Regions from separate parts of the Streptosporangium brasiliense genome, predicted to be linked through region 2. Evidence: riboswitches for the same ligand, from Rfam matches in the RefSeq annotation. Region 2 holds a riboswitch; the other holds the start of a gene.
The links. Region 2 has a riboswitch for glycine ahead of gcvT (glycine cleavage system aminomethyltransferase GcvT). Riboswitches for the same ligand answer to the same signal wherever they lie in the genome.

Region 1 (5,352 bases), on a different contig from region 2:
GCTTCTCGCCGAGCGGCAAGCCGTCGAGCAGCTGCCCCCGGGCACCGCTCTGCTGGTGGCCATGCGTGGCCCCAACGCCGGCAGCCGCTTCCTGCTGGACAGCGATCTCACCACGGTGGGCCGCCACCCCGAGAGCGACATCTTCCTCGACGACATCACCGTCTCGCGACGCCACGTGGAGTTCTACCGGCGTGGCGGCGGGGTCTTCACCGTCCGCGACGTCGGCAGCCTGAACGGCACCTACGTCAACCGCGAGCGGATCGAGGAGGTCCCGCTGTACGGCGGGGACGAGGTCCAGATCGGCAAGTTCCGCCTGGTCTTCCTCACCCGTGGCGCCGCTGGAGGATGATGAGCTCGCAGGCCGCTCGTGCGCACATGAGCATCGGGGAGGTGCTCGCCCTCCTGCAGGGCGAGTTCCCCGATGTCAGCATCTCCAAGATCCGTTTCCTGGAGGGCGAGGGGTTGATCGAGCCGGAGCGCAGTCCCTCCGGTTACCGCAAATTCTCCTACGCCGACGTCGAGCGGCTCCGCTACATCCTCAGCGAGCAGCGTGACCGCTACCTGCCGCTGCGCGTGATCAAAGATCATCTCGAGGCCGCCGACCGTGAGGAACGGCCGGTGGCCCGCCCGCGCGCCGTCCCCGACGACGCGCCCTCCCAGGTCCGCCTCACCCGTGAGGAACTGCTCGCCGCCGCCGAGCTCAGCGAGGAGGCCCTCACCGAGCTGGAGGACTACGGCCTGCTGGCCGCGGTCGCCCGCTACTACGACGCCGAGGCCCTGGCCGTGGCCCGCAGCGTCGGCGCGCTGGCCGCCTTCGGACTGCACGCCCGCCATCTGCGGGCGGTCAAGGCCGCGGCCGAGCGCGAGGCCGGGCTGGTGGAACAGGCCATCGCCCCGCTGCTGCGCCGCCGCGGGCCGGGCGCCATCGACCAGGCCGACGAGACCGCCCGGGAGATTTCCGGCCTCCTGCTGGAATTGCACGCCTCGCTGGTACGTTCCGGCGTGCGTGGGGTGCTGGGCCGGTGACAACCTGACCAGGCACTCGTACCCCCACGAGTGTTACGTTGAACAAACCGGTCGGAATCCAGCGAAGACGGAGCAGCCCGTGTTGCAGATGGAGGTCGTGGGCGTTCGGGTTGAGATGCCCTCCAACCAGCCAATTGTTCTGCTGAAGGAGGCACATGGGGAGCGTTATCTGCCAATCTGGATCGGCATGACAGAGGCGACCGCGATCGCCATGGCTCAGGCCGAGGAGCCGCCTCCGCGGCCCCTGACCCATGACCTGTTCCGTGACGTTCTCGACGCGCTCGGCGTCCGGCTGAGCACGGTGAACATCGTCGCCCTCCGCGACGGGATCTTCTTTGCCGATCTCGTGTTCTCCAACGGGGTCGAGGTGAGTGCCCGCCCCTCGGACTCGATCGCCCTGGCACTGCGCACCGGTGCGCGCATCTTCGCCAGCGAGGACGTGGTCCGGGAGGCCGGGGTGATCATCCCCGACGACCAGGAGGACGAGGTGGAGAAGTTCAGGGAGTTCCTTGACACAATCACGCCCGAGGACTTCGGTCGCGCAGGGTAGGAATTTCGGTGCATTTACGCTTCACGACGCGCCGGGTGGGGTCGTTGACTGAGCTTGGCCCCAGTCCTACGGTGCAAGTGAAACCCACGGCTGTGCGTAAACCCCCAGATCAGGCCGCGGGATGAGAGAAAGCCGGAGGTCCGCGTGGCGGTCAGCAGCGGCGAGGGTAGAAACGCCGATCAGGATGACCCGGAACGGCGCCAGTCGGCACGTCAGCGCGCGGGTGAAGAGGGTCTGCTGTTCGACGGGCAGCCGGTGAAGACGCCCGCCGACATCGGATATCGAGGCCCCACCGCCTGCGCGGCGGCCGATATCACCTATCGGCAGCTGGACTACTGGGCGCGCACCGGACTGGTCGAGCCCACCGTGCGGGCCGCCCACGGTTCCGGCTCCCAGCGACTGTACGGCTTCCGCGACATCCTGGTGCTCAAGGTCGTCAAACGGCTGCTCGACACCGGTGTCTCCCTCCAGCAGATCCGCATCGCCGTACAGCACCTGCGCGACCGCGGCGTCAGCGACCTCGCCCAGATCACGCTGATGAGCGACGGGGTGAGCGTCTACGAGTGCACCTCGCCCGACGAGGTCATCGACCTGCTCCAGGGCGGGCAGGGAGTCTTCGGCATCGCCCTGGGCCGGGTGTGGCAGGAGGTCGAGGGCTCGCTGGCGGATCTCCCCGGTGAGCGGGCGGAGGCCGGCCAGGGCCCTTTAGGCGATCACCACGCAGATGAGCTGGCCCGTCGTCGCAGGGCTCGGCGCACGGGGTAAAGTTAGCTCTGCTGCTGACCCTGTGCGGGAGAGACCCCGACATGATCGGGGCGCCGAAGGAGCAACCTCCCCGGAATCTCTCAGGCACCCTGTACCGCACGGACGAGGCGACTCTGGAAAGCAGGTGCGTCCGCCAGACGTATCTCACCGACGGTGAAAGCCTCCCCGCTGGGGAGGTGAAGCTCTCAGGTCGAGATGACAGAGGGGGAGATCCGGCATACGCCCGCGCCCAGCGCCGGTCTCCACCGCCTCGGGAGGCTTTCCATGACCGATCTGTCACCGCTCAGCGAGCTCACCCCTCCGCCGTTCGCCACCCGCCACATCGGGCCCGCGGACGCCGACCAGACCCGCATGCTCGAGGCGGTCGGATTCGCCTCCACCGCCGACCTGGTCGCGGTGGCCGTGCCCGAGGCGATCCGGGCCAAGGACCGGCTCCGCCTGCCCCCGGCGGCGAGCGAGCCCGAGGCCATCGCCGAGCTGCGCACCCTGGCCGGGCGCAACGCCGTGCTCACCTCGATGATCGGCCTGGGCTACCACGACACGATCACCCCGGCCGTCATCCGGCGCAACCTCCTGGAGAACCCGGGCTGGTACACCGCCTACACGCCCTACCAGCCGGAGATCTCCCAGGGCCGGCTGGAGGCCCTGATCAACTTCCAGACGGTCGTCTCCGACCTGACCGCGCTCGACGTCGCCGGGGCCTCCCTGCTGGACGAGGCCACCGCCGCCGCCGAGGCGATGACGCTGGCCCGCCGCGCCGGCCGCGCCGCGTCGAACGTGTTCGTCGTGGACGCCGACGCGCTGCCGCAGACCAAGGCCGTGCTGCGCACCAGGGCCGAGCCGCTCGGCATCGAGCTGGTCGACAGCGACTTCACCGGCGAGCTGCCCGAGTGCTTCGGCGTGCTCGTGCAGTATCCGGGCGCCAGCGGCCGGGTCAGGGACTTCCGCTCCATCGCCGAGGCCGCCCACGCGCGCGGCGCCCAGGTGGTCGCCGCCGCCGACCTGCTCGCCCTCACCCTGCTCACCGCGCCCGGCGAGTTCGGCGCCGACATCGCGATCGGCTCCTCGCAGCGCTTCGGCGTCCCGCTGGGCTTCGGCGGCCCGCACGCGGCCTACATGGCCGTCCGTGACGGCCTGCAGCGGCAGATGCCGGGCCGCCTGGTGGGCGTCTCCCAGGACGCCGACGGGCGCCCCGCCTACCGGCTCGCGCTGCAGACCCGCGAACAGCACATCCGCCGCGAGAAGGCGACCAGCAACATCTGCACCGCGCAGGTCCTGCTCGCGGTGATCGCGGGCATGTACGCCGTCTACCACGGCCCCGAGGGGCTGCGCCGGATCGGCCGGCGCATCCACCGGCACGCCGTCGTGCTCGCCGCGGGCCTGCGCCACGGCGGCGTCGAGGTCGTGCACGACGACTTCTTCGACACCGTGCTCGCCCGCGTGCCCGGCCGCGCCGCCCAGATCGTCGCCGCCGCCCGCGACAACGGGGTCAACCTGCGCCTGGTCGACGCCGACCACGTGGGCGTCACCTGCGACGAGAAGACCGAGCTCATCCACCTGGAGCAGGTCCTGGCCGCCTTCGAGGTCAGCGGCGCGGTCCTGACCGACCTCGACGCCGCCGCGCACGACGCGCTGCCCGTCGAGCTGGCGCGCACCAGCGACTACCTGACGCACCCGGTCTTCCACAGCCACCGCTCCGAGACGGCCATGCTGCGCTACCTGCGCAGGCTCCAGGACAAGGACATCGCGCTCGACCGGTCGATGATCCCGCTGGGCTCGTGCACCATGAAGCTCAACGCGACCACCGAGATGGAGCCGATCACCTGGCCGGAGTTCGCCGGGCTGCACCCCTACGCCCCGGAGGAGCAGGTCGGGGGCTACCTGGAGCTGATCAAGGAGCTGGAGGGCTGGCTGGCCGAGGTCACCGGCTACGACGCGGTGTCGATCCAGCCCAACGCCGGCTCCCAGGGCGAGTTCGCCGGTCTGCTGGCCATCCGCGCCTACCACAAGGCGCGTGGCGAGTCCGGACGCGACGTCTGCCTGATCCCGTCCTCGGCGCACGGCACCAACGCCGCCAGCGCCGTCATGGCGGGCATGCGCGTCGCCGTGGTCGCCTGTGACGACAACGGCAACGTCGACCTCGCCGACCTCGACGCCAAGATCGACAAGCACCGCGACCAGCTCGCCGCCATCATGGTGACCTACCCCTCCACGCACGGCGTCTACGAGGAGACCATCACCCAGGTGTGCGAGCGGGTCCACGAGGCCGGCGGCCAGGTCTACGTCGACGGCGCCAACCTCAACGCGCTGGTCGGCCTGGCCAAGCCGGGCGAGTTCGGGGCCGACGTCTCCCACCTGAACCTGCACAAGACCTTCTGCATCCCGCACGGCGGCGGCGGCCCGGGCGTCGGGCCCGTCGCGGTCCGCGCGCACCTGGCCGACTACCTGCCCGGCCACCCGCTGCGCGACGGCTCGGCGGTCGGCCCGGTCTCGGCCGCGCCGTACGGCTCGGCGGGCATCCTGCCCATCTCCTGGGCCTACATCCGGATGATGGGCGCCGAGGGCCTCACGGCGGCCACCGAGCAGGCCATCCTGTCGGCCAACTACCTGGCGCGCAGGCTGGCCCCGCACTACCCGGTCCTCTACACCGGCCGCGGCGGCCTGGTCGCCCACGAGTGCATCGTCGACCTGCGCCAGATCACCAAGGAGACCGGCGTGACCGTGGACGACGTGGCCAAGCGCCTGGTCGACTACGGCTTCCACGCGCCGACCATGTCCTTCCCGGTGGCCGGCACGCTGATGATCGAGCCGACCGAGAGCGAGGACCTGGCCGAGCTCGACCGCTTCTGCGACGCGATGATCGCGATCCGGGGTGAGATCGAGAAGGTCGCCTCCGGGGCCTACGACAAGACCGACAACCCGCTGCGCAACGCCCCGCACACGGCCGACTGCCTGCTCACCGGCGAGTGGGACCACCCCTACACCCTGACCGAGGCGGCCTACCCGCTGCC
Region 2 (5,352 bases):
AGGACGGTGTCGTCGGGTTTGATCCGGTCGGCGCCGGTGGCGTTCTCGTCCACCACGAAGCCGCCGCCCACCGAGTAGTAGACCTTCTCGCGGAGCTGCTCGCCCGTCTCGGAGAAGGCGGTGAAGCGCATGCCGTTGGGGTGGTGCGGCAGCGAGATCTTGCGTTCGAACACGAGGTGCTCGCCGACCACGAAGGGGATCTCGCGGGAGCCGTACAGGGAGATCGTCCCGGAGGCGCGCATGGCGGCCAGCCGGTCGTCGACGGTGTCGACGTCCACGAGCTCGGGCTTCTCACCCGACAGGCCCAGCAGGACGGCCTTGTCGCTGCCGTGGCCCTTGCCGGTCAGTCCGAGTGAGCCGTACAGGATCACCTCGACCCGGGCGGTCTTCTCCAGGAGCCCGTCCTGCTCCAGGCCGCGGGCGAATTTGTGCGCGGCGGCCATCGGCCCGCCGGTGTGCGAGCTGGACGGGCCGATTCCGATCTTGAAGAGATCGAAGACGCTGATCGCCATTGATCTGGTCCTTGCCTTCACATCGCCGTGACCACGCGCACCCGGTGGTGCGCGTGATCACGGCGCAAGAGGAGAAATTTCAGGACTCACCCGAGGTGAGCGCGGCGTACTCCTCGGCGGACAGCAGGTCGTCGGCGTCGCCCTCAAGACGGACGCGGAACAGCCAGCCATCACCGTAGGAGTCACTGTTGACCAGGGACGGGTCGTCCACGACGGCCTGGTTGACCTCGACGATCTCACCGCCCACCGGCGCGAAGATGTCGCTCACCGACTTGGTCGACTCGACCTCGCCGACGGCCTCGCCGGCGGCGACCGTCGCCCCGACCTCGGGGACCTGCACGTAGACAACGTCGCCCAGTGCCTCGGCGGCGTAGGCGGTGATGCCCACGGTGAGGGTCAGGCCGTCATCGATGCCCGCGATCCACTCGTGCTCCTTGGTGTAGTGCAGGTCATCGGGAATGCTGCTCATTATTTCCTCCTGTAGAAAGGCAGGTCGACGACGTCGACCGGTTCGCGACTACCCCGGATGTCCACCGCCAGGCCGGTGGACAGGTCGTTGTCCACGTAGGCCATGGCGATGGGCCGGCCCAGTGACTGGGAGGGGGCCCCGCTGGTGACCTCGCCGACGACGGCGCCGTCCTCGGAGACCACCGGATACCCGTGCCGGGGCACCCGGCGGCCCGTCGCGACCAGTCCGACCCGGCGACGGGTCGGCGGGACGTCCTTGAGAGGCTCCAGGGCGGCCCGGCCGACGAAATCGCCCGGCTTGTCAAACCTCACCACACGGCCGAGCCCCGCGTCGAACGGAGTGAGATCGGCCGACAGCTCGTTGCCGTAGAGCGGCATGCCCGCCTCCAGGCGGAGGGTGTCGCGCGCCGACAGTCCGGCCGGCAGCAGCCCGTGCGCCGCGCCCGCCTCGGTGAGCGCGGCCCAGAGCGGCTCGGCGTCGGCGGCGGCGACGAACAGCTCGAAGCCGTCCTCGCCGGTGTATCCGGTGCGGGCGATGAGGGCCTCGCGGCCGGCCACGGTGGCGGGCAGGCCGGCGTAGTACTTCAGCCCGTCGAGGTCGGCGTCGGTGACCTCGCCCATGATGGCGCGCGAGCGCGGGCCCTGGACGGCGACCAGCGCGTACTGCTCGGAGCGGTCGTCCACGGCGGCGTCGAAGGACTTGGCGCGCTCGGTGAGCTCGGCGGCGACCCGCGGGTAGTTGGAGGCGTTGGCGACGACCATGAACTCCTCGTTGGCCAGGCGGTAGACGATCAGGTCGTCCAGCACGCCGCCGGAGGGGGAGACGATCATCGTGTAGCGGGCGCGGCCCGGCTCAAGGGCGGACAGGTAGCCCACCAGCGCGTAGTCGAGGGCCTCGCCGGCCTGCGGGCCGGTCACGAAGATCTCGCCCATGTGGGACAGGTCGAACAGGCCCGCCGCCTGGCGGACCGCGTTGTGCTCGGTGGACTCGCTGCCGTAGCGCAGCGGCATCAGCCAGCCCGCGAAATCGGTCAGCGTCGCGCCGAGGGCCTCGTGGACACCGCGCAGCGGCGTAGGTCGGGACATGTTCGCACCTCAGGCAGGGGTCAGATGAGAGCATCCTCCCCCTCTGTCATCGATGCCTGAGAGCTTCGCCCGGTTTTTACCGGACTTTCACCTTCGGCGAGGCCGTGAGACCTGCTTTCCAGAGGCCACCTACCCGCACGGTCCTTTGCCTTGAGAGGTTCGCGGGGAGGGCTTGCTCCTTCAGGGGTCCTGGCCTGGATGTCAGGACGCTCTCCCGCGCGGGATTCATCGGTGTCGTGACCAGCCTAACCGCCCGCACCGGCCGAGCGAAATCCCCCGGGCGCGTGTTCTCGCCGCCGGGGCGGCCGCGCCGGTCAGGGGCGGCTGCGCCGTACCAGTTCCTCGAACAGCGGGCACTCGTCGTCGGCTTCGGGGTGCCACTGGACGGCGAGGGCGAACGGGTGGCCCTCCAGCTCCACGGCCTCGACCGTGCCGTCCTCAGCGTGGGCGGTCACGGTCAGGCCCGCGCCCAGCCGGTCGGCGGCCTGGTGGTGGTAGTGGGCCACGTCCGCGGTCTCGGTGTCGAGGATCTTGGCGATCTGGCTCCCGGGGGTCAGCCGTACCGGCATCCGGCCGAAGCGGCCGGGGGCCGGGGCGTGCCCGCTGTGGCCGACCTCGTCGGGCAGGTGCTGGCGCAGGCTGCCGCCGAGGGCGACGTTGAGGACCTGCAGGCCCCGGCAGACTCCCAGCAGCGGGATGCCGCGCTCCAGGGCCGCGTGGGCCAGCCCGAACTCGGCGTCGTCGCGGAAGCCGCGGACGTGGCCGGTCCGCTCGTGCGGGGCCTGGCCGTACCGTGCCGGGTCGACGTCCCCGCCGCCGGCCAGGATCAGCCCGTCCAGGCGCCCGGCCAGCGCGGCGGGGTCGCCCACCGGCGGCAGGATCACCGGCTGCCCGCCGGCGCGGGCCACGTGGTCGACGTAGCCGTACGGCAGGAGCGCGGTGGGCATCTCCCAGACGGTGAACGTGGCGGGCTCGATGTAGCAGGTGATGCCGATGACGGGACGGGACATGATCTCTTTCTTGCCGGACGCCGGGACGTGGGGCGTCTGCCCACGTCCCGGCACGTTATCGGGCGTGGAGGGGCTGGGGCGGGCAGACACGGCCGGGGCCCTTCCGCGGGCGGTCCTGGCCGCCGCCGGGCGCCGCGGCGGTCACAGCGGGGTGACGTAGGCGCCCGAGATGCCGCCGTCCACCAGGAACTCCGAGCCGGTGATGAAGCTCGCGTCGTCCGAGGCCAGGAACGCCACCGCCGCGGCGATCTCGGAGGCCTCGGCGAAGCGGCCGGTGGGGATGTGCACCAGGCGGCGCTGCGCCCGCTCGGGGTCCTTGGCGAACAGCTCCTGCAGCAGCGGCGTGTTGACCGGCCCCGGGCAGAGCGCGTTGACCCGGATGCCCTCGCGGGCGAACTGCACCCCGAGCTCGCGGGACATGGCCAGCACCCCGCCCTTGGAGGCGGTGTAGGAGATCTGACTGGTGGCCGAGCCCATCACGGCCACGAAGGACGCGGTGTTGATGATCGACCCCTTGCCCTGGCGCCGCATGTAGGGGATGACGTGCTTGCAGCACAGGTAGACCGAGGTGAGGTTGACCTCCTGGACCCGGCGCCAGGCGTCGATCCCGGTCTCCAGGATCGAGTCGTCCTCCGGCGGCGAGATGCCCGCGTTGTTGAAGGCGATGTCCACGCTGCCGTAGGTGTCGAAGGCGGTCCGGAACATCCGGACGACGTCCTCCTCGCTGGTGACGTCGGCCTTGACGAACAGGCCGTCCACCTCGGCCGCGGCCGCCGACCCGCTCGCCTCGTCCAGGTCCACGCACACGACGCGGGCGCCCTCCTGGGCGAACCGGCGGGCGGTGGCCAGGCCGATCCCGCTGCCCGCGCCGGTGATGACGGCGACCCGGTCCTGCAAACGCTGCATGGCTGTCAATCCTCCGAAATGAAGACGTTCTTGGTCTCGGTGAACGCGGTCAGGGCGTCGGGGCCCAGCTCCCGGCCGAGGCCGGACTGCTTGAAGCCGCCGAACGGGGTCCAGTAGCGGACGCTCGAATGGGAGTTCACGCTGAGGTTGCCCGCCTCGACGGCCCGGGCCACCCGGAGGGCGCGGCCGACGTCCCTGGTCCAGATCGACCCGCTGAGGCCGTATCTGGTGTCGTTGGCGATCCGTACGGCGTGCTCCTCGTCGTCGAACGGCACCACCGCCACCACCGGCCCGAAGATCTCCTCGGTGAAGGCCGGGTCGTCGAGGCTGTCGGGGGTCAGCAGCGTCGCGGGGAACCAGAACCCGGGTCCCTGCGGGCACCGGCCCTGCAGGCGGACCGGCCCGGTGAGGTAGGAGGCCACCCGGTCGCGGTGCTCGGCGCTGATCAGCGGCCCCATCTCGGTGGCCTCGTCACGGGGGTCGCCGACCCGGACCTTCAGCACCGCCGCCTCCAGCCGTGCCAGGAAGTCGTCGTGGACGGTGCGCTCCACCAGGATTCGGGAGCGCGCGCAGCAGTCCTGGCCCGAGTTGTCGAACACCGCGTACGGCGCGGTCGCCGCGGCCTTGTCCAGGTCGGCGTCGGCGAAGACCACGTTGGCGCTCTTGCCGCCCAGTTCCAGGGTGATCCGCTTGACCTGCCCGGCGCACTTGGCCGCGATCTCCTTGCCCACCTCGGTCGAGCCGGTGAACACGATCTTCGCCACGTCCGGATGGTCGACCAGGCGGGCCCCGGCCACCTCCCCGGTCCCGGGCAGGACCTGGAGCACCCCCTCGGGCAGGCCCGCCGCCAGGGCCAGCTCGGCCAGGCGCAGGGCGGTCAGCGGCGTCCACTCGGCGGGCTTGACGATCACGGTGTTGCCCGCGGCCAGCGCCGGGGCCACCCCCCAGGTCATGATGACCATCGGGAAGTTCCACGGCACGATCACGCCGACGACGCCCAGCGGCTCCTGGAAGGTGACGTCCAGCCCGCCGGCCACCGGGATCTGCCTGCCGTGGTTGCGCTCCGGCGCTCCGGCGTAGAAGTTCAGCACGTCACGGACGTTGCCCGCCTCCCAGCGGGCGTTGCCGACCGTGTGCCCGGAGTTGGCGATCTCCAGTTGGGCCAGCTCCTCGGCGTGCTCCTCCACCAGGGAGGCGAAGGCGCGCAGCAGCCGGGCCCGATCTCCCGGGCCGACGGCGCGCCAGGTGGCGAAGGCGCGCCTGGCGCGCTCCACCGCCCGGTCCACCTCGGCGGCGTCCACCGGCTCGACCTCGGCGACCACCTCTTCGGTCGCCGGATTGATGATCTTCATGTTCACATCCGCTCGAAT

Region 1: linked by a shared signal. The riboswitch ahead of gcvP (aminomethyl-transferring glycine dehydrogenase) and the one ahead of gcvT (glycine cleavage system aminomethyltransferase GcvT) in region 2 are both predicted to bind glycine.

What each region holds. Positions count from the first base shown of each region.
Region 1 is NZ_JAUSRB010000002.1:7,985,310-7,990,661, reverse strand. Features, by position in the region: gene J2S55_RS45735 (double zinc ribbon and FHA domain-containing protein) at 1-349, shown strand, start outside; gene ftsR (transcriptional regulator FtsR) at 376-1,026, shown strand; gene J2S55_RS45725 (bifunctional nuclease family protein) at 1,106-1,576, shown strand; gene J2S55_RS45720 (MerR family transcriptional regulator) at 1,721-2,341, shown strand; glycine riboswitch at 2,357-2,448, shown strand; gene gcvP (aminomethyl-transferring glycine dehydrogenase) at 2,606-5,352, shown strand, end outside.
Region 2 is NZ_JAUSRB010000001.1:125,115-130,466, forward strand. Features, by position in the region: gene J2S55_RS00590 (L-serine ammonia-lyase) at 1-512, opposite strand, end outside; gene gcvH (glycine cleavage system protein GcvH) at 592-981, opposite strand; gene gcvT (glycine cleavage system aminomethyltransferase GcvT) at 981-2,066, opposite strand; glycine riboswitch at 2,100-2,194, opposite strand; glycine riboswitch at 2,195-2,293, opposite strand; gene J2S55_RS00605 (gamma-glutamyl-gamma-aminobutyrate hydrolase family protein) at 2,381-3,076, opposite strand; gene J2S55_RS00610 (3-oxoacyl-ACP reductase) at 3,218-3,982, opposite strand; gene J2S55_RS00615 (aldehyde dehydrogenase family protein) at 3,988-5,334, opposite strand; gene J2S55_RS00620 (glutamine synthetase family protein) at 5,337-5,352, opposite strand, start outside.